DNA from 3 places in the Streptomyces hazeniae genome. Region 1 is predicted to be linked to each of the others. Evidence: riboswitches for the same ligand, from Rfam matches in the RefSeq annotation. Region 1 holds a riboswitch; each other region holds the start of a gene.
The links. A riboswitch is a leader RNA that binds a small molecule or an ion and turns the genes downstream of it on or off. The one in region 1 is predicted to bind cobalamin.

Region 1 (5,692 bases):
CCGGTACCGGCTCCGGCGCACCCGGCGCCCGCCGAGGAAGAAGCCCGTCACGGCCACACCGAGAGCGGCGACGAGCAGCGGAGCGCCCAGGTACGACGGGGAGCCGCCGCCCAACGCCCCGTACAGGCCGACGCAGACGCCCAGCAGGCCGACCAGCACCAGACCGCCGGTGAGCAGCCGGGCCCGCCCGTCCAGCCGTCCGGTGCGGCCGTAGCCGTGCGACGCCATCGCCGCCGCGAGCGTCAGCGACCGGTTCATCGCGTCCTCCAGGACGGGGATGATCAGGCCGCGCAGGGCACGCCGGCCGCGCCCCGCCCCACCGCGGAGGCGGCGCGCCCGGTGCACCCGCTGGACGCTCTCCACCAGCTGGGGGGCCACGGTCAGGGTCACCACGACGGACGTCCCGACCTCGTACAGGGCGCCCGGCAGGGCCTTGAGCATGCGCTTGGGGTTGGCGAGGGCGTTGGCGGCGCCCACGCACACCACCATCGCCGCCAGCCGCATCCCGTCGTAGAAGCCGCCGAGCAGCTCCTCCGCGGCGACCGGGCCGAGCAGGCGGATGCCGCGCGCCAGTTCGGGCAGCGGGATCTCGGGCAGCACGAACAGCACCACGTCGCCCTGGCCTCCGCCGAAGACGATCCGGAACACCACCCGCATCAGGACGATGAACGCGCCCAGCGCGAGGTAGAGGCGGAACGCGAGCGCCCAGGGGGCGTCGCTGCGCCGCTGCACGACGACCAGGCCCGCCACCGACAGCAGCAGCCCGAGCAGCACGGGGTTGCCGGTCCGGCTCGCGGCGGCCGCGAGGCCCAGCGCCCACAGCCACCAGCAGCCCGGGTGCAGCGTCCGGGGCAGCGCGCCCGCCGCCCGGCGTACGGCGGGGGAGCCGGACGGCGGTGCGAGGGCGGTGGTTCTGCCTCCTGCGGAGTCCTTCACGTCCGGCTAGTCCCCGTGCCCGGTGCGACGGCGGCGCCAGGCGAGGACCGCGGCGCCGACGGCCAGGGCGGCGGCCGCCGCGGCGGTCAGCGCGGTCCCGGCGGACAGGGAGGAGCCGGACGCCGCCTGGTCGGGCCGGTCCTCGCCGCCGCTCCAGTCCGCGGCCTCGGTCGGGCTCGGAGCGGCCCCGGGAGCGGCCGACTCGTCGTCGGCGGAGGCGGTGGGGTCGGGGCTCTTCTTCCCGTCCCGCTTCTCGCCGTCGCGGTCCTTCCCGTCCGGCTTGCCGTCCTCGTCCCGGCCGCCTGGGCGGTCCGACGCCGGCCCGTCTCCGTTCCCCGGACGGTCGGCACCGGTGTCGCCGGACGACGCGCCGCCGCCCGGGCCCGTGCCGCCGGTCCCGCCGGAGGAGCCGCCCGAGGACGATCCGCCGCTCGACGACGACCCGCCGGACGAGGACCCACCGGACGACGAACCGCCGGAGCTCTGCCCGCCGTTGGACGCGGACGGCCGGCGCGGGGCGACGCGCGGCGCGGGCGCGGAGTCCATGTCGCGCCCCTTGGAGAAGGACCAGCCCTCGAAGCTGCCCTCCGGCGGATTGCGGTAGGTCGCCCCGTACTGGCTGTAGGTCCACGCGCCGCCGTTCGGCGCGTGCCAGTAGGACCAGTACGCCGAGGCCGGCGGGGTGTCGATGCAGGGTTCGGTCTCCGCCGTGGGCTTGCCCTCCAGCCGGCAGATGAACGACTCGCCCCAGCGGTTGGTGCCGGTCACCTGGATGCCCGCCGCCTTCAGCGCCGCGAGTCCGGTCTCCTGACTGCCCACGGCGCACCGGACGAGGGTCTGTCCGCCGAGTTCGCGGAAGTCGACGATCACGGTGACCCCGTTGCCGTCGGGGCAGAAGCCGGGACGGCCGCGGGAGGTGTCGACCGCGGCGGCCGTCTCCGGCGTGCCGAGGCCGGTCAGCACGCCGCAGGCCGCCACCAGGACGGCGGTGATCCACGGGCGTAGTACTCGGCTCATCGTCGGTGCCCCTCCCCCTGAGGTGGGCACCGGCCCCCGGCACGTACGCGCCCCCGACGCGCCGATCGTGCTTCAGGCGGCGTTCAGGGGCGGGGAAACCGAGGGGTCGGGCTCCACGCTGCAGACCATGACAGTGCAAAGCGGTGCACGTGCGCGCGGGCGGTCCGGCTCACGGCGGGCGGTGCCGCCGTTCACGGTTGCAGGTCAGCGCCGGATTCCCACCGGCTTCTCCGTCGCGTACGCGTTCAGTTGTCGTCCTTGCGGACAGTGGGCAAGTGTACGGACGCTCCGGGGCGTTGACCAGAACGCCCGCTGTGAGCCCGCACTCACTCGCCCCCGGCGGTGTCCGCCCCGGGCAGCGGCGGCACCGGGCGCGGCCGTCCGTCCGCGTCGACCGCGACGAACGTGAGCTGCGCGGTGGCCACTTCGGTGACCGGCCCGGGAGAGTTCCACCGCTCCGCGGTGACCCGGACCGCGATGTTCATCGAGGTCCGGCCGACGCCCTCCAGTCCGGCGTGCACGGTGAGCAGGTCGCCCGCGCGCACGGGGGCGAGGAACCGCATCCGGTCGACGGAGACCGTCACCGCCGGCGGCCCGCCGTGCCTGCCGGCGGCGGCCGCCGCCGCGTCGTCGATGAGTTTCATCACCACGCCGCCGTGGATGGTGCCGTAGAGGTTGGTGTCGTGCTCGCTCATGATGTGCGCGAGCGTGACGGCGGACCGGGACGCGCGGGATGCCGCGTGGTCCGCCGGGTCGGTGCGGAAGACGGTGGGCTGGTGCGCCACAGAACTCTCCTTCGCGAGTCGCTGTCCGGCCGGGACGAGGAGGGCGTCGGGAAGCGGCGCGGTCGCGGTCCGCGCGCGACGGCACGGCCGGAGTCCGGCACCGGCCTTCCCTCGAGGCCTCCGGGCACCGTGGGCGGGTGTCGCACACGGGCGACCGGCAGGTCTTCGGACTCGCGGGCGCGTCCCGTCAGGACACCTACAGGCCGTCGCTTCCCGGGCCCGTTCGCCGGACCCAGTGCGTGTGACGGCGGTCGTTCCCGCTCACCGCTGCGGGGCAGTCCCGGATTCCCACCGGGTTCCCTCTTGCGACGCCTCTCCTGGACAGGAGGGGCGAACCGGTTGCATGCTCAACATAACCGCGTCGATCCGGAAAGCGGAAACCCGCGGCCCCGGGAGCCACCGTCCGTTTAGGTGAGGCTAGCCTTATCTGCGTGAAAGCTGGTGAAGAGACCCCCGAGGCCCCGTCCGTCCGCGGTCACGCGCTGTCGGCCGCGGACGTGACCGTCGCCTACGACGCCGTCGACGTCGTGCACGACGCGTCGGTCGCTCTGCCCCTCGGCGAGGTGACCGTCCTGGTCGGCCCGAACGGCAGCGGGAAGTCGACGCTGCTGCGGACCCTCGCCCGCCTGCAGCGGCCCCGGCAGGGCACACTCGCCATCGACGCCGACACCGACGGCTTCGCCCTGAGTCCCCGCGAGTTCTCCCGGCAGGTGGCCCTGCTCACCCAGGGCCGCGCCGCGCCCAGCGGCCTGTCGGTACGGGACGTCGTGGAGTTCGGCCGCTACCCGTACCGGGGGCGCTGGGGCAGGGCCGACCCGCGCGGCCGGGCGGCCGTGGACCGGGCCCTCCGGCTGACCGGCGTCGAGGAACTCGCCGAACGCGGCGCCGAACACCTCTCCGGAGGACAGCTCCAGCGCGTCTGGCTCGCCGGCTGCCTCGCCCAGGAAACCGGCGTCCTCCTGCTCGACGAACCGACCACCTACCTCGACCTGCGCTACCAGGTCGAACTCCTCGACCTCATCCGCGACCTCGCGGACGTCCACGACATCGCCGTCGGCGTCGTCCTGCACGACCTCGACCAGGCCGCCGCGGTCGCCGACCGGATCGTGCTGCTCCACGAGGGACGGATCATCGCGGACGGACCCCCCGAGGACGTCCTGACCCCCGAACGCCTCACGGAGACCTACGGCATCCGCGTCGAGGTCACCGCCGACCCCCTGACCGGCCACCTGCGCACCCGTGCCGTCGGCCGCCACCACACCCGGAACGAAAGGCTCACCACACCCTCATGAGACGCCTCCTCCTCGCCGCGGCGGCGGCCACCGCCGCCCTCACCCTGACCGCCTGCGGCACCACCGAGCCCGCCGCCGACGACGCGCAGAAGTCCGGCGACTCCCTCGTCCTCACCGACGCCCAGGGCAAGAAGGTCACCCTCGACGGACCCGCCGAACGCGTCGTCGGCACCGAGTGGAACGTCGTCGAGCACCTCGTCTCCCTGGGTGTCGACCCGGTCGGCGTCGCCGACGTCGAGGGCTACAACACCTGGGACACCGTCGTCCCGCTGGAGAACGACCCCAAGGACATCGGTGTCCGCGGCGAGCCCAGCATGGACGGCATCGCCTCGCTCAAGCCCGACCTCATCGTCGCCACCACCGACCTCCAGCCGTCCGCGGTCAAGCAGCTGCGCGAGGTCGCGCCCGTCCTGACGGTGCGCTCCGCCGACGCCTCCGGCCAGATCGACCGGATGACCCGGAACCTCGACCTCATCGCCGAGGCCACCGGCACCACCGACAAGGCCGACACGCTCAAGGCCGACTTCGAGGCGAAGATCGCCGAGGGGAAGAAGGCGCTGGACGAGGCCGGACTCGGCGGTGCGTCCTTCGCCTTCGCCGACGGCTACGTGACCTCCAACCAGGTCTCCGTCCGGCCGTTCACCTCCCGCTCCCTCATCGGCGAGGTCAACGAGAAGGTCGGCCTGGAGAACGCCTGGAAGATGAAGGGCGACGAGGCCTACGGACTCGGGGCCACCGACGTCGAAGGGCTCACCAAGCTCGGCGACGACGTGCACTTCGCCCACATCGGCAGCGACGGCGACGAGGCCAGCACGCCCTTCACCGACGAACTCGCCGACAACGCCGTCTGGAAGTCCCTGCCGTTCGTGAAGGCCGGCAACGTGCACCGGCTGCCCGACGGCATCTGGATGTTCGGCGGCACCGAGTCGATGGAGGCGTACATCGACGCCCTCGTCGAGGCGCTGACGAAGTAGCAGCATGGCCGTCACCGCAACCCCTCCCGCCACCCGCACGCCCCCCGGCGCCCCGAAGACCCGGCGTACGGGCACGGCCGCGGTGACGGCCGCGCTGGTCCTGACCCTCGCCACCCTCGCGCTCGCCGACCTCACGCAGGGCACCGCCGCGGTCGGCCCGGCCGAAGTCTGGAAGGCGCTCACCGGCCGCGCCGAACCCGGCGACGCCTCCGTCGTCATCGCCTCCCGGCTGCCCCGGATGACCGCCGGCCTGCTCGTCGGCGCCGCCCTCGGCGCGGCGGGCGCCGCCCTCCAGGCGATCAGCCGCAACGTGCTCGCCTCACCCGACACCCTCGCCGTCAACGCGGGCTCCTACCTCGCGCTCGGCGTGGCCGCCGTCACCGGCCTCTCGCTGCCGCTGCTCGCCTCCTCCGGGGTCGCCTTCGCCGGCGGACTCCTGGCCGCCACCGTCGTCCTCGGCCTGTCCGGCCTCGGCGCCGGCACCGTGCGGCTCGTCCTCGCGGGCAGTGCCCTCACCCTCGGCCTCATCGCCCTCACCGAGGCGCTGCTCCTGCTCTTCCCCGAGCAGACCGCCGGCCTGTACGCGTGGAACCAGGGCAGCATCGCCCAGAACGGCTTCGACGGCGTGGTGCAGATGGCGCCGCTCGTCCTCGTCGGCCTCGCCGGGCTGCTGCTGCTCAGCCGCCGC
Region 2 (5,692 bases), on a different contig from region 1:
CACCAGGTGGTCGATCAGCGTGGCGTGCACCCGACGTTTGGCCTGCGTGCCCTCGCCCGGGTCGTTGACCAGGAAGGGGTACACCAGCGGCAGGTCGCCCAGCGCCGCGTCGGGCGCGCAGCCCGCGGACAGGCCGGCGTTCTTGCCGGGCAGCCACTCCAGGTTGCCGTGCTTGCCCAGGTGGATCATCGCGTCCGCGCCGAAACCCCCCTCCCCGTCCGGGGCGGCGATCCAGCGGTACGCGGCCAGGTAGTGGTGCGACGGGGGCAGGTCGGGGTCGTGGTAGATCGCGACCGGGTTCTCCCCGAAGCCGCGCGGCGGCTGGATCAGCACCAGCAGGTTCCCGAACCGCAGCGCGGCGAGCACGATGTCGCCCTCGTCGTTGCGGCTGCGGTCGACGAACATCTCCCCCGGCGGCGGCCCCCAGTGCTCCTCCACGGCCTCCCGCAGCGCCGGGTCCAGCTCGGCGAACCAGCGCCGGTAGTCGGCCGCCGGGATGCGCACCGGGTTGCGGGCCAACTGCTCCTCGGTCAGCCAGTCCTGATCGTGGCCGCCCGCGTCGATCAGGGCGCGGATCAGCTCGTCGCCGTCTCCGGATGCCAGCCCCGGAATCTCGGCGTCGCCGAAGTCGTAGCCCTCGGCGCGCAGCCGGCGCAGCAGCGCCACGGCGCTGGCGGGCGTGTCGAGGCCGACCGCGTTGCCGATCCGGGAGTGCTTCGTCGGGTACGCGGACAGCACCAGGGCGATCCGCTTGTCCGCGGGCGGCACGTGGCGCAGGCGGGCGTGCCGGACGGCGATCCCCGCGACGCGGGCGGCCCGTTCGCGGTCGGGCACGTAGGCGGGCAGGCCGTCCGGGTCGATCTCCTTGAAGGAGAACGGGACGGTGATCAGCCGCCCGTCGAACTCCGGGACGGCGATCTGGCCGGCCGCGTCCAGCGGGGACACGCCCTCGTCGTTCTCCTCCCAGGCGGCACGCGAACCCGTCAGGCACAGCGCCTGGAGGATCGGCACGTCCAGCGAGGTGAGCGCGCCCGCGTCCCAGGACTCGTCGTCGCCGCCCGCCGACGCCTCGGCGGGGCGGGTGCCGCCCGCCGCCAGCACGGTGGTGACGAGCGCGTCGGCCGCGCGCAGTGCGTCGATCAGCTCCGGCTCGGGAGCACGCAGGGACGCCACGTACAGGGGGAGCGCGCGGGCGCCCGCCTCCTCCAGCGCAGCGCACAACACCTCCACGAAGGCCGTGTTGCCGCTCATGTGATGCGCCCGGTAGTAGAGGACGGCGACCGTGGGGGCGCCGTCGGCGGGTGCGGGGGCCGTGCGTTCCAGCGGGCCCCAGGTCGGCGCGGCGGCGGGCGGCTCGAAGCCGTGTCCGGTGAGCAGCACCGTGTCGGACAGGAACCGCGCGAGCTGCTCGAGGTTGCCGGGACCGCCGTGCGCGAGGTAGCGGTGCGCCTCGGCGGCGATCCCGACGGGCACCGTCGACGCCGCCATCAGCTGGGCGTCCGGGGCCTGTTCACCGGTCAGCACCACCACCGGCCGGTCCCCGGCGAGCAGCGCGTCCAGCCCGTCCTCCCAGGCCCGCAGCCCGCCCAGCAGCCGGACGACGACCAGGCCGGTGCCGTCCAGGAGCCCCGGCAGGTCGTCCAGGTCCAGGCGGGAGGGGTTGGCGAAGCGGTAGCGCACGGGACCGCCGGCCGCGCGGGCGCTGAGCAGGTCGGTGTCGGACGTCGACAGCAGCAGGACGGCGGGGGAGCCGGACGGGTCGGAGGAGTCGGAGGAGTCGGGTGCGGATCCGGGGGAGTCGGCGGGCTGCGGGTCTCGTTCCGCGGGCGAAAGCGGCATGCGACGTGAAGCCTTCCTCGGGGTGTCCACGCCCCGGGCGGTGTCGGACGGCGGGAGTTCCTGGCTCGTCCGGTTCCTCTTCACCGGACTCACAGTGGCGGGACCGCGCCGGAGTCGCACCGGGCTTCCTCCCCTGTCGCCGTCAACGGCGATGACGGGCATACGACCCGCCGACCAGCATCGTAAGCGCAACGCGGGTGCTCCGGGCCGTGATCCGGGGCATACGGTCCGGGCGTCGTCCGTCTGTATGCTCGCCGCGATGCCGACGCCCCGTGGCCGCACCTCAGCGAGCCCTGCCCCCGTGACGGCCCCCGTCCGGGGCCGTCACGACGCCTGCCCGGGCGCGCTGCGGCTGCACGCCGCGGACGACGGCGCCCTGGCACGGGTACGGGTGCCCGGCGGTGCGCTCACCGCCGCGCAGGCACACCTGCTCGCCGACACGGCGGACCGTCTCGGCGACGGCGCCCTCCACCTCACCTCGCGTGGCAACGTCCAGCTCCGCGGACTCGCCGCCGGCTGCGGCGCCCAACTCGCCGCCCGGCTGCGGGAGGCGGGGCTGCTGCCCTCCGCCGCGCACGAACGGGTGCGCAACGTGGTGGCCACCCCCCTGTCCGGCCTGGACGCCCGCGGGCACGCCGACGTCAGGCCGTGGGTCCGGGAGTTGGACCGCCTGCTGTGCGCCGACCCGGGTGCCACCGGTCTTTCCGGGCGCTTCCTCTTCGCCTTCGACGACGGCCGCGGCGACGTCGCCGCCCTGGGTGCCGACGTGACGGTGACGGCGGCGACGCCCGCGCCGGGTGCCGACGGCACGGCGGACGCGTCCGGCACGGCCGTGGTCCGGGTCGGCACCTCCGGCGCGGCGGTCACCGTCCCGGCGGCGGACGCCCCCGGCGCCGCGCTGTACGCCGCGCAGACCTTCCTCGCCCTCGGCACCGGCGCCTGGCGCGTCTCCGACGCCCCGGACACGGCCGCCGCCGTCACCGAGGCGCTCCGCACCCGCTTCGGACGGCCGTCCCCCGTACCGGGCGCGGGCCCCGCCACGGGTGACGGGCACGACGCCGGCGCCCCACGCGTACGCGACGCCGCCGGGGCGGGCCGCGCAACCCCGGGCGTGCACGTCGAAGGGGCGGGGCCCGCGCCCGGAGTGGTCGTGGCGCCCGGGGGCGTGCACGCCGCCCTGTGCGTGACCGCGCCGCTGGGAACCCTCACGTCCGCGCAGGCGCGCCTGCTCGCCGACCTGGCGCTCACCCGGGGCACCCGCGTACTCCGCGTCACCCCGTGGCGCGGCGTCGTCGTGCCGGGACTCGCGTCGGCCGCAGCGCCCACCGCGCTCGCGGAGACCGGAGCGGCCGGCCTGGTCACCTCGGCCGCCTCGCCGTGGTTCGGCCTCGGTGCCTGCGCGGGACGCCCGGGCTGCGCGGCGTCGCTGTCCGACGTACGCGCGGACGCCCGCGCCGCGGCCGCCGGCCATGACTCCCGGCCGCCGCTGCCGGTGTACCTGTCGGGCTGCACCCGGCGGTGCGGACGTCCGAAGGGCCCGCACGTGGACGCCGTCGCCACCGGCGACAGCCGCTACGAGGTGTCCGTGCCCGGCACGGACGACGCGGGGGAGTTCGCCGCCGCGCTCACCGCCACCGCGGCGGCACGCACCACCGCCGACGGGTGACCAGATGAGCGGCGACCAGACGACCGGGACCATCGAGAGGGGCGGGGCCACCCACATGCACGGGACCGACGACCACCGTGGCGCAGGCCACGCAGGCGCCTACGCGTACGAGAAGGACGGCGCGGCCATCTACCGGCAGTCCTTCGCCACCATCCGGGCGGAGGCGGACCTCGACGGGCTCCCCCCGGACGTGGCGCAGGTCGCGGTGCGCATGATCCACGCCTGCGGCATGGTCGACCTCGTCCGCGATCTCGCCTTCTCCCCCGGCGCCGTCGCGCGGGCCCGCACGGCCCTCCGTGCCGGTGCGCCCGTCCTCTGCGACGTGCAGATGGTGGCCAGCGGCGTGACCCGCAAACGACTGCCCGCCGGCAACGACGTGGTGTGCACACTGTCCGACCCGTCCGTGCCGGAGCTGGCCGCGCAGTTGGGCACCACCCGCAGCGCCGCCGCGATGGAACTGTGGGGCGACCGGCTGGACGGCGGCGTCGTCGCCGTCGGCAACGCGCCGACGGCCCTGTTCCGGCTGCTGGAGATGATCGACGCGGGAGCCCCGCGCCCCGCCGCCGTCATCGGCGTGCCGGTCGGTTTCGTCGGCGCCGTCGAGTCGAAGGCCGCCCTCGCCGCCCACCCGGCCGGCCTGGAACACCTGGTGGTGCGCGGCAGGCGCGGCGGCAGCGCGCTCGCCGCGGCCGCGCTCAACGCGATCGCGAGCGAGGAAGAGTGAACGCCCCCACCCCCGCCTCCGGTTACCCCGTCCCCGTGGACGCCGCCTCCGGTACGGGACGGCTGTACGGCGTCGGACTCGGCCCCGGCGACCCGTCGTTGATGACGATGCGCGCCGTCGAAGCCCTCGCGGCCGCCGACGTGGTCGCCTACCACAGCGCCCGCCACGGCCGTTCCATCGCGCGTTCCATCGCCGCACGGCACATCCGGGAGGACCACGTCGAGGAGGCGCTGGTCTACCCCGTCACGACGGAGGGGACCGACCATCCCGGCGGATACCGCGGGGCGCTGGACGACTTCTACACCGAGGCCGCCGCACGCCTCGCCGCACACCTGGACGCGGGTCTGACGGTCGCCGTGCTCGCGGAGGGCGACCCGTTCTTCTACGGCTCCTACATGCACATGCACAAGCGACTCGCCCACCGCTACCCGACCGAGGTCATCCCGGGCGTCACCTCGGTCAGCGCGGCGGCCGCCCGCCTGGGGACCCCGCTGGTCGAGGGCGAGGAGGTGCTGACGATCCTGCCCGGCACCCTGCCGGAGGAAGAGCTGACGGCACGGCTCGCCGCCACCGACGCGGCGGCGGTGATGAAGCTCGGCCGCACCTTCCCGCACGTGCGCCGCGCGCTGGAACGCTCCGGCCGGCTGGACGAGGCCCTGTACGTCGAGCGGGCGACCATGCCCGGCGAACGCACCGGGCGGCTGGCCGGCACCGACGCCGGCACGGTGCCCTACTTCTCCCTGGCCGTACTGCCCAGCCGGGTGGACGCGCCGCGGCCCGAACGCGCCGCCGGGGACGGCGAGGTGGTGGTCGTCGGCACCGGCCCGGCCGGGCCCTCATGGCTCACCCCCGAGACCCGCGGCGCCCTTGCAGGGGCCGACGACCTGGTCGGCTACACCACCTACCTGGACCGGGTGCCCGTCCGGCCGGGTCAGCTCCGCCACGGCTCGGACAACAAGGTGGAGGCGGAGCGCGCCGAGTTCGCCCTCGACCTGGCCCGGCGCGGGCGCCGGGTGGCGGTGGTCTCCGGCGGCGACCCGGGCGTCTTCGCCATGGCCACCGCCGTGCTGGAGGCCGCGGCGGAGGAGCCCTACCGCGACGTGCCGGTGCGGGTACTGCCCGGCCTGACCGCCGCCAACGCGGCCGCCGCGCGCGCGGGCGCGCCGCTGGGGCACGACTACGCGGCGCTCTCCCTGTCCGACCGGCTCAAGCCGTGGGAGGTCGTCGCCCGGCGGCTGCACGCCGCAGCCGCCGCCGACCTCGTGCTGGCGCTGTACAACCCCGGCTCCCGCAGCCGCACCTGGCAGGTCGGCAAGGCCCGCGAACTGCTGCTGGAGCACCGTGCGCCGGACACCCCGGTGGTCGTCGCCCGCGACGTGGGCGGGGAGGGCGAACGCGTCCGCGTCGTCCGCCTCGCCGACCTCGACCCGGCCACGGTGGACATGCGCACCCTGCTCATCGTC
Region 3 (5,692 bases), on a different contig from region 1:
CGCACCCCCGAGGACTTCCGCGCCGAACTGGAACGCCTCGCCCGCGAGGACTACGTCCCGGTCACGGCCCGCGCACTGACCGGCGGCCGCATCGACATCCCCGCGGGCACCCACCCCGTCGTCCTCACCTTCGACGACTCCACCGTCAGCCAGCTCGCGCTCGACGCCTCCGGGAAGCCGAAGCCGGACACCGCCGTCGCCGTCCTCCACGACGTCGCGGCGAAGCACCCGGACTTCCGCCCGGTCGCGACCTTCTTCGTCAACGGCGACCCGTTCGCCGAACCCGGCGGGCAGCGCACGCTGGGCTGGCTGCACGACCACGGCTTCGAGATCGGCAACCACACCCTGCGGCACACCACCCTCGGCACGGTCTCCGGCTCCGAGGTCCAGCGCGCCGTCGCCCGCAACCAGAAGGCCATCACCGACGCCCTCCCGGACGACGTCACCGTGGACTCCCTCGCCCTGCCCAACGGCTCGATGCCCTCCGACGCCGGGCTCGCCGTCGAGGGCTCCTCCGGCGACACCGACTACCGGCACGCCGGGGTCTACCTGGTCGGCGCCAACCCCGCGCCGTCCCCCTTCTCCTCGGACTTCGACCCGGCGGCGATCCCCCGCATCCGCTCCCAGGGCCCGGACGGCCCCGACGCGAACTTCGCCTCCGCCTCCTGGCTCGACAAGCTCGCGGACGGCACCGTCGCCCGCTACACCTCCGACGGCGACCCGGACCGCGTCTCCTTCCCCGCCGACCGCGAGCCCTCCCTCGCCGCCCCCTTCGAGAACCGCGCCCAGCCGTACTGACCGTGCGGGCTTCCCCGCTCGACCACGAGACGGACACCGGCCCAAGACTGCGCACCTACGCCGCAGCGGGCGTCCCCGTGTACGTGCTCCTCAACCGCGAGGACGGGCACGCCTACGCGTACACGGAACCGGTCGTCACGGCGGGTGGCTCGACCCGCAGCCACTCCACGGCGGTCACCTCCGTCGAATTCGGCGGCAAGCTGAACCTCCCTGCCCCCTACCCGCCCCTGGACACGGGCTTCCTCGCTCCCCGACTGAACGCCCCGCTCCCACGGAGTGCCCCCGGCGCGCAGCCGGGGTGTGGAACGATGCCCGGCGACAAGGCGACGGCGGAACGAGGAAGCCGGTGCGAATCCGGCGCGGTCCCGCCACTGTGATCGGCGAGCGGATCCCGGACAGGCCACTGCCCCCGGCGGGGCGGGAAGGCCGGGACGAGCAGCGACCCGAGAGCCAGGAGACTCCCCGCGGTCGCCCCTCGACGAACCGGGGCGGACTTCCCCGGAGGGGAGCGTGGGCAGCATGCCCGGGAGGTCGTCCGAACAGGTGCCGTGCCGCGTCACGGTGTGCCGGGACTGCTGCTGCGGCAGCCACAAAATCACCGGCGTGGACCACGCCGAACAGCTCGCGCGGCTGCGGCAGGAGGCGCCCGTGCGGGTGTCCGAGTGCCTGGACGTGTGCGACCAGGCGAACGTGGTCGTGGTGCAGCCGTCGGCCGAGGGGCGCGCCGCGGGCGGACGTCCCGTCTGGCTGGCGCTGGTCAACAGCGCCGAGGCGACCGAGGACGTCGCCGCCTGGCTCCGGGCCGGCGGCCCGGGGGTCGCTCCCCCGCCCGCCGTTCTCGACCTGCACACCTTCACCCCACCGCGCCGTGCCACGGAACCCGGGTCGGCGGCGGCCCCGCTGCCCGGCGACGCACGCTGAGGTGAGGATCCGGCGGAGACGTATGCGGTGACAACGGGCCGTAGGTGATCTTTCCGCGCGTCCCTCGCTCGGCCGCTGCCTACACTGGTCGGCGCGCCACGCAGGGTACGGAACGGGGAGACGCATGACGACGCACGGGGGCGGATTCTCGGCGAGCGCCGCATCCATCGACGGCAGTTCACACCTGCTCCTCGAGGTCGCGGGACTCCTCCACGCCGGACGGATGGACGGCGAGAACGCCACGATGTGCCGGGTGCCGCGGTCGCATCCCGAGGTGGCGGAGTCCGTGCACCGGTTCGCGACGTTCGCCCGCGACCAGTACGCCGACGCCGTCCTGCTGCTGGCCGCCCTCGCGACGAAGCTCGAGGCGACGGGCCACGCCTACGCCCGCGCGGACGAGGACTCCCAGCGGGCCCTGGACGGCATCCTGCAGTCCGGGCGGCTCGTCGACCCCGAGGACAGGTGACCGCGATGGCCCACCGAGCCGACGTCGCGTTCCTCGCCGACGCCAACCCGGCGCTCATCGAGCGCAACGCCGACGAGTTCGCGCGGCTGCACCGGCTCGCCGACTCGACGGACGACGCCTTCCTCAAGGCCGGCCGCGTCGACTGGGTCAGCACGTCGCAGCAGCACTACGTGAAGCGCCTGGACGAGGCGAAGCAGCTCGTGGACGGCCTGTCGGCCGGTTTCCGCAAGGCCTGGCAGGCGCTGGCCGACTACGCCGAGGCCGTGACGACGGCGCAACGCCACTTCGACGACGGCGAGTTCTCCGAACGGAAGCTGGCCGAGGTCGTCGCACGGGAGTCGACCCTGCTCACGCGTCTGACCGGTGCGCAGAGCCCGATGCGGGAGTGGGAGGATCTGCGCGACTCCTCCGGCCTGCTGGACCGGATCGGTGAGATCGGCGTCGACGTCGACGCGATCCGGGAGGACGCCGAACGCCACTACCGGCAGGCGAACGACGCCTACGAGGACGCGCAGCGCGTCGAGTCGGAGGCGCGGAGCCGCTGCCTCGCCGAGCTGCGGACGGCGTACGCCTCGCTCCCCGAGTTCCGCGGCGGCTCCGGCGACTCCGCGGAGATCCTGGGCAGTCTCGGCCTTCTCCGGGAGGAGACGCGGCAGGCCGCGGACGACCCCCACGCGCAGCTTCCCGGCACCGGCGTCAAGACCGACGCGATCCCGTCCCTCAGCGACGCGCGCGTCGTGAACGAGAAGCTGGAGCGCATCCGGTCACTGGCGGCGGAACACCCCGACGCGAAGGGCATCAGCTACCTCCTGCCCTCGGACTCGGAGGAGACCCTCCGGGCCTACGTCGACGCCAACAGCGCGCTGATCAGGGCCGCCGCCCACCACTCCGGGCTGCCGCCCGAGATGGTCGCGGGCATCGCGTGGCAGGAGGTCGGGGGCGCGCCGGCGGTGGTGGACGACGTGGCCGACGAGGTGCGGCAGCTCGTGCCCGGCACCGGGGAGGCCGACCAGACGTCGATGGGGCCGCTCGCCGTGCAGGTCCGGCGCGGCGCCGAGGTCCTCGGCTACGACCCGCACCACCTCACCGACGACCAGCGGGCGCGGGTCGAGGACGCGATCAAGGACCCGGCGCAGAACGTCTTCATCGCCTCCGAGTACCTGGCGCAGATGAAGGCGGAGAGCGGCTTCGCGGACGTGCCGGCCGAGCAGATGACACGTGCGCAGATGCAGGAGCTCGCCGCGCGGTACAACGGCGGGCCGTACTGGCGGAGCGACGACGCCCAGGCCTACGCGCGCCGCTTCGACGCCCGGCTGGACGAGGCGACGGCGCCGCTCCGCTGACCGGCGCCGGGGGCTCGGCAGCCGCCGGGACGGTCCCGTCAGGCCGTACGGCCGACGGACCGGCGGTGGATCTCGTGGAGTTCGTCGGCACACCTCCGGTCAGCAGCAGCCGGAGGCTCCCGGCAGCGTGCGCTTGTTGCGGGAGGCGGCGTTGCGAGCCGCGAGGTCGGCGTCCGCGGGGTAGCCGACCTCCTCGAGGGTGAGGCCGTGCGGGCGGACGACGTGGACGGCGGAGTCGCGGACGCCCGCCGCGAGGACCTTGCCGGGCCACTCGGAGGGCCGGTGACCGTCGCCGACGAACAGCATCGCGCCGACCAGCGACCGGACCATGTTGTGGCAGAACGCGTCCGCCAGGACGGTCGCTTCCAGGACGCCGTCGGGCTGCCGGACCCAGTGCAGCCGCCGGAGGGTGCGGATGGTGGTGGCGCCCTCGCGCTTCTTGCAGTAGGCGGCGAAGTCGTGTTCGCCGAGCAGCGCGTCGGCGGCGGCGTTCATCGCGTCGAGGTCCAGGGGCCAGTTGTGCCAGAGCACGTGGCCGCGGCGCAGCGGGTCGACGCCCCCGGGATGGTCGCAGACGCGGTACGCGTAGCGCCGCCAGATGGCGGAGAAGCGCGCGTCGAAGTGGGGCGGCGCCTCGGCGACCCGGTGCACGCGGACGTCCATGGGCAGCCGTCCGGCGAGGCGGCGCAGCAGTTGGCCGCCCTGCTCGGCCCACAGGTCCGCGGGAAGGTCGACGTGGGCGACCTGGCCGCGGGCGTGGACGCCCGCGTCGGTGCGGCCGGCGACGGTGAGCGGCGGTGCGGCGTCCAGGCGCAGCACGACACGCAGCGCGTCCTCGATCTCCTGCTGGACGGTGCGCTGCCCGCCCTTCTGGCGGGCCCAGCCGGAGAAGTCCTTGCCGTCGTAGCTCAGGTCGAGCCGTACCCGGACGAGGCCGGGCTCCACGTCGTCACTCACGCACCCGATCCTCTCACCACGCCCCGGCGCGCGTGACGGCCCTCCGCGCCCGTTCCTTACTCGGGGGTAGGCATCGTCGGGAGTTCTTGCTATACAGGTCGTCAACAAGCCAGGGCCGGATCACGACGACGCGCATCAGGGAGCCCAGCATGGCAGGCAGCACCGTTCGGCCGGAGAACGGAGCCGACGCACGGCCCCGCGAGGACCACCTCGCGCAGCGGCTGCTCGACTCCTCCGCCCGGCTCTCCTACGACCCGGCCACCGAGGTCGACTGGGAGACGCCCCTCGACGAGGACTTCCACGGCGCCAGCCCCGAGTGGAGCACGCTCTACGGGACGCCGTACTGGAACGAGCTGACCGAGGCGCAACGCAAGGAGCTGACCCGGCAGGAGGCCGCGTCGGTGGCCAGCACCGGCATATGGTTCGAGATGATCCTCCAGCAGATGGTGCTCCGGGACATCTACGCCAAGGACCCGACGGACGAGACGGTGCAGTGGGCGCTCACCGAGATCGCCGACGAGTGCCGCCACTCCCTCATGTTCGCCCGCGGCGCGAAGAAGCTGCGCGCTCCCGCCTACCGCCCGCACCGCGTCGCCGTCGAACTCGGCCGCGCCTTCAAGACCGTCGCCTTCGGCGAGGCCGCGTACGCCGCGATCCTCGTCGCCGAAGAGGTCCTCGACGTGATGCAGCGCGACTGGATGCGCGACGAACGGGTCGTGCCGTTCGTGCGCACCATCAACAACATCCACGTCGTCGAGGAGTCCCGGCACATGAAGTTCGCCCGGGACGAGACCCGTCGGCACCTCGCGCGCGCCGGCCGCACCCGCCGCACGATCCACGCCTTCGTCATCGCGGTCGCCGCGTACGTGATCGTCACCAGCATGGTGCACCCCGAGGTCTACGCGAACGCCGGCCTCGACGAGGAGCGGGCGGTCCGCGAGGCGAAGACCAACGAGCACCACAAGGCGATGATGCGCTCCAGCTGCTCGGGCCTGATGGAGTTCCTCTCCTCCTGCGGTCTGCTCACCAAGCCGGCGCTGGTCTTCTACCGGCGCGCCCACCTGATCTGAGCGGACCCCATGGCCTACGCGATCACCCAGACCTGCTGCAACGACGCCGCCTGCGTGGCCGTCTGCCCGGTGAACTGCATCCGCCCGACGCTGCAGGAACGGGCCTTCGGCAGCACCGAGATGCTGCACATCGACCC

Region 2: linked by a shared signal. The riboswitch ahead of cobN (cobaltochelatase subunit CobN) and the one ahead of RM572_RS05355 (acyl-CoA thioesterase) in region 1 are both predicted to bind cobalamin.
Region 3: linked by a shared signal. The riboswitch ahead of RM572_RS24795 ((2Fe-2S) ferredoxin domain-containing protein) and the one ahead of RM572_RS05355 (acyl-CoA thioesterase) in region 1 are both predicted to bind cobalamin.

What each region holds. Positions count from the first base shown of each region.
Region 1 covers NZ_JAVREQ010000003.1:30,151-35,842, reverse strand. The annotation lists gene RM572_RS05365 (CbiQ family ECF transporter T component) at 1-936, opposite strand, end outside; gene RM572_RS05360 (hypothetical protein) at 943-1,953, opposite strand; gene RM572_RS05355 (acyl-CoA thioesterase) at 2,280-2,738, opposite strand; cobalamin riboswitch at 2,878-3,093, opposite strand; gene RM572_RS05350 (ABC transporter ATP-binding protein) at 3,170-4,030, shown strand; gene RM572_RS05345 (iron-siderophore ABC transporter substrate-binding protein) at 4,027-5,004, shown strand; gene RM572_RS05340 (iron ABC transporter permease) at 5,009-5,692, shown strand, end outside.
Region 2 covers NZ_JAVREQ010000013.1:44,990-50,681, reverse strand. The annotation lists gene cobN (cobaltochelatase subunit CobN) at 1-1,839, opposite strand, end outside; cobalamin riboswitch at 1,875-2,026, opposite strand; gene cobG (precorrin-3B synthase) at 2,099-3,505, shown strand; gene RM572_RS15635 (precorrin-8X methylmutase) at 3,561-4,229, shown strand; gene RM572_RS15630 (precorrin-2 C(20)-methyltransferase) at 4,226-5,692, shown strand, end outside.
Region 3 covers NZ_JAVREQ010000029.1:8,815-14,506, forward strand. The annotation lists gene RM572_RS24785 (polysaccharide deacetylase family protein) at 1-798, shown strand, start outside; gene RM572_RS24790 (hypothetical protein) at 801-1,175, shown strand; cobalamin riboswitch at 1,136-1,258, shown strand; gene RM572_RS24795 ((2Fe-2S) ferredoxin domain-containing protein) at 1,318-1,719, shown strand; gene RM572_RS24800 (hypothetical protein) at 1,844-2,185, shown strand; gene RM572_RS24805 (hypothetical protein) at 2,191-3,528, shown strand; gene truA (tRNA pseudouridine(38-40) synthase TruA) at 3,628-4,485, opposite strand; gene RM572_RS24815 (AurF N-oxygenase family protein) at 4,635-5,555, shown strand; partial or broken gene RM572_RS24820 (FAD-dependent oxidoreductase) at 5,565-5,692, shown strand, end outside.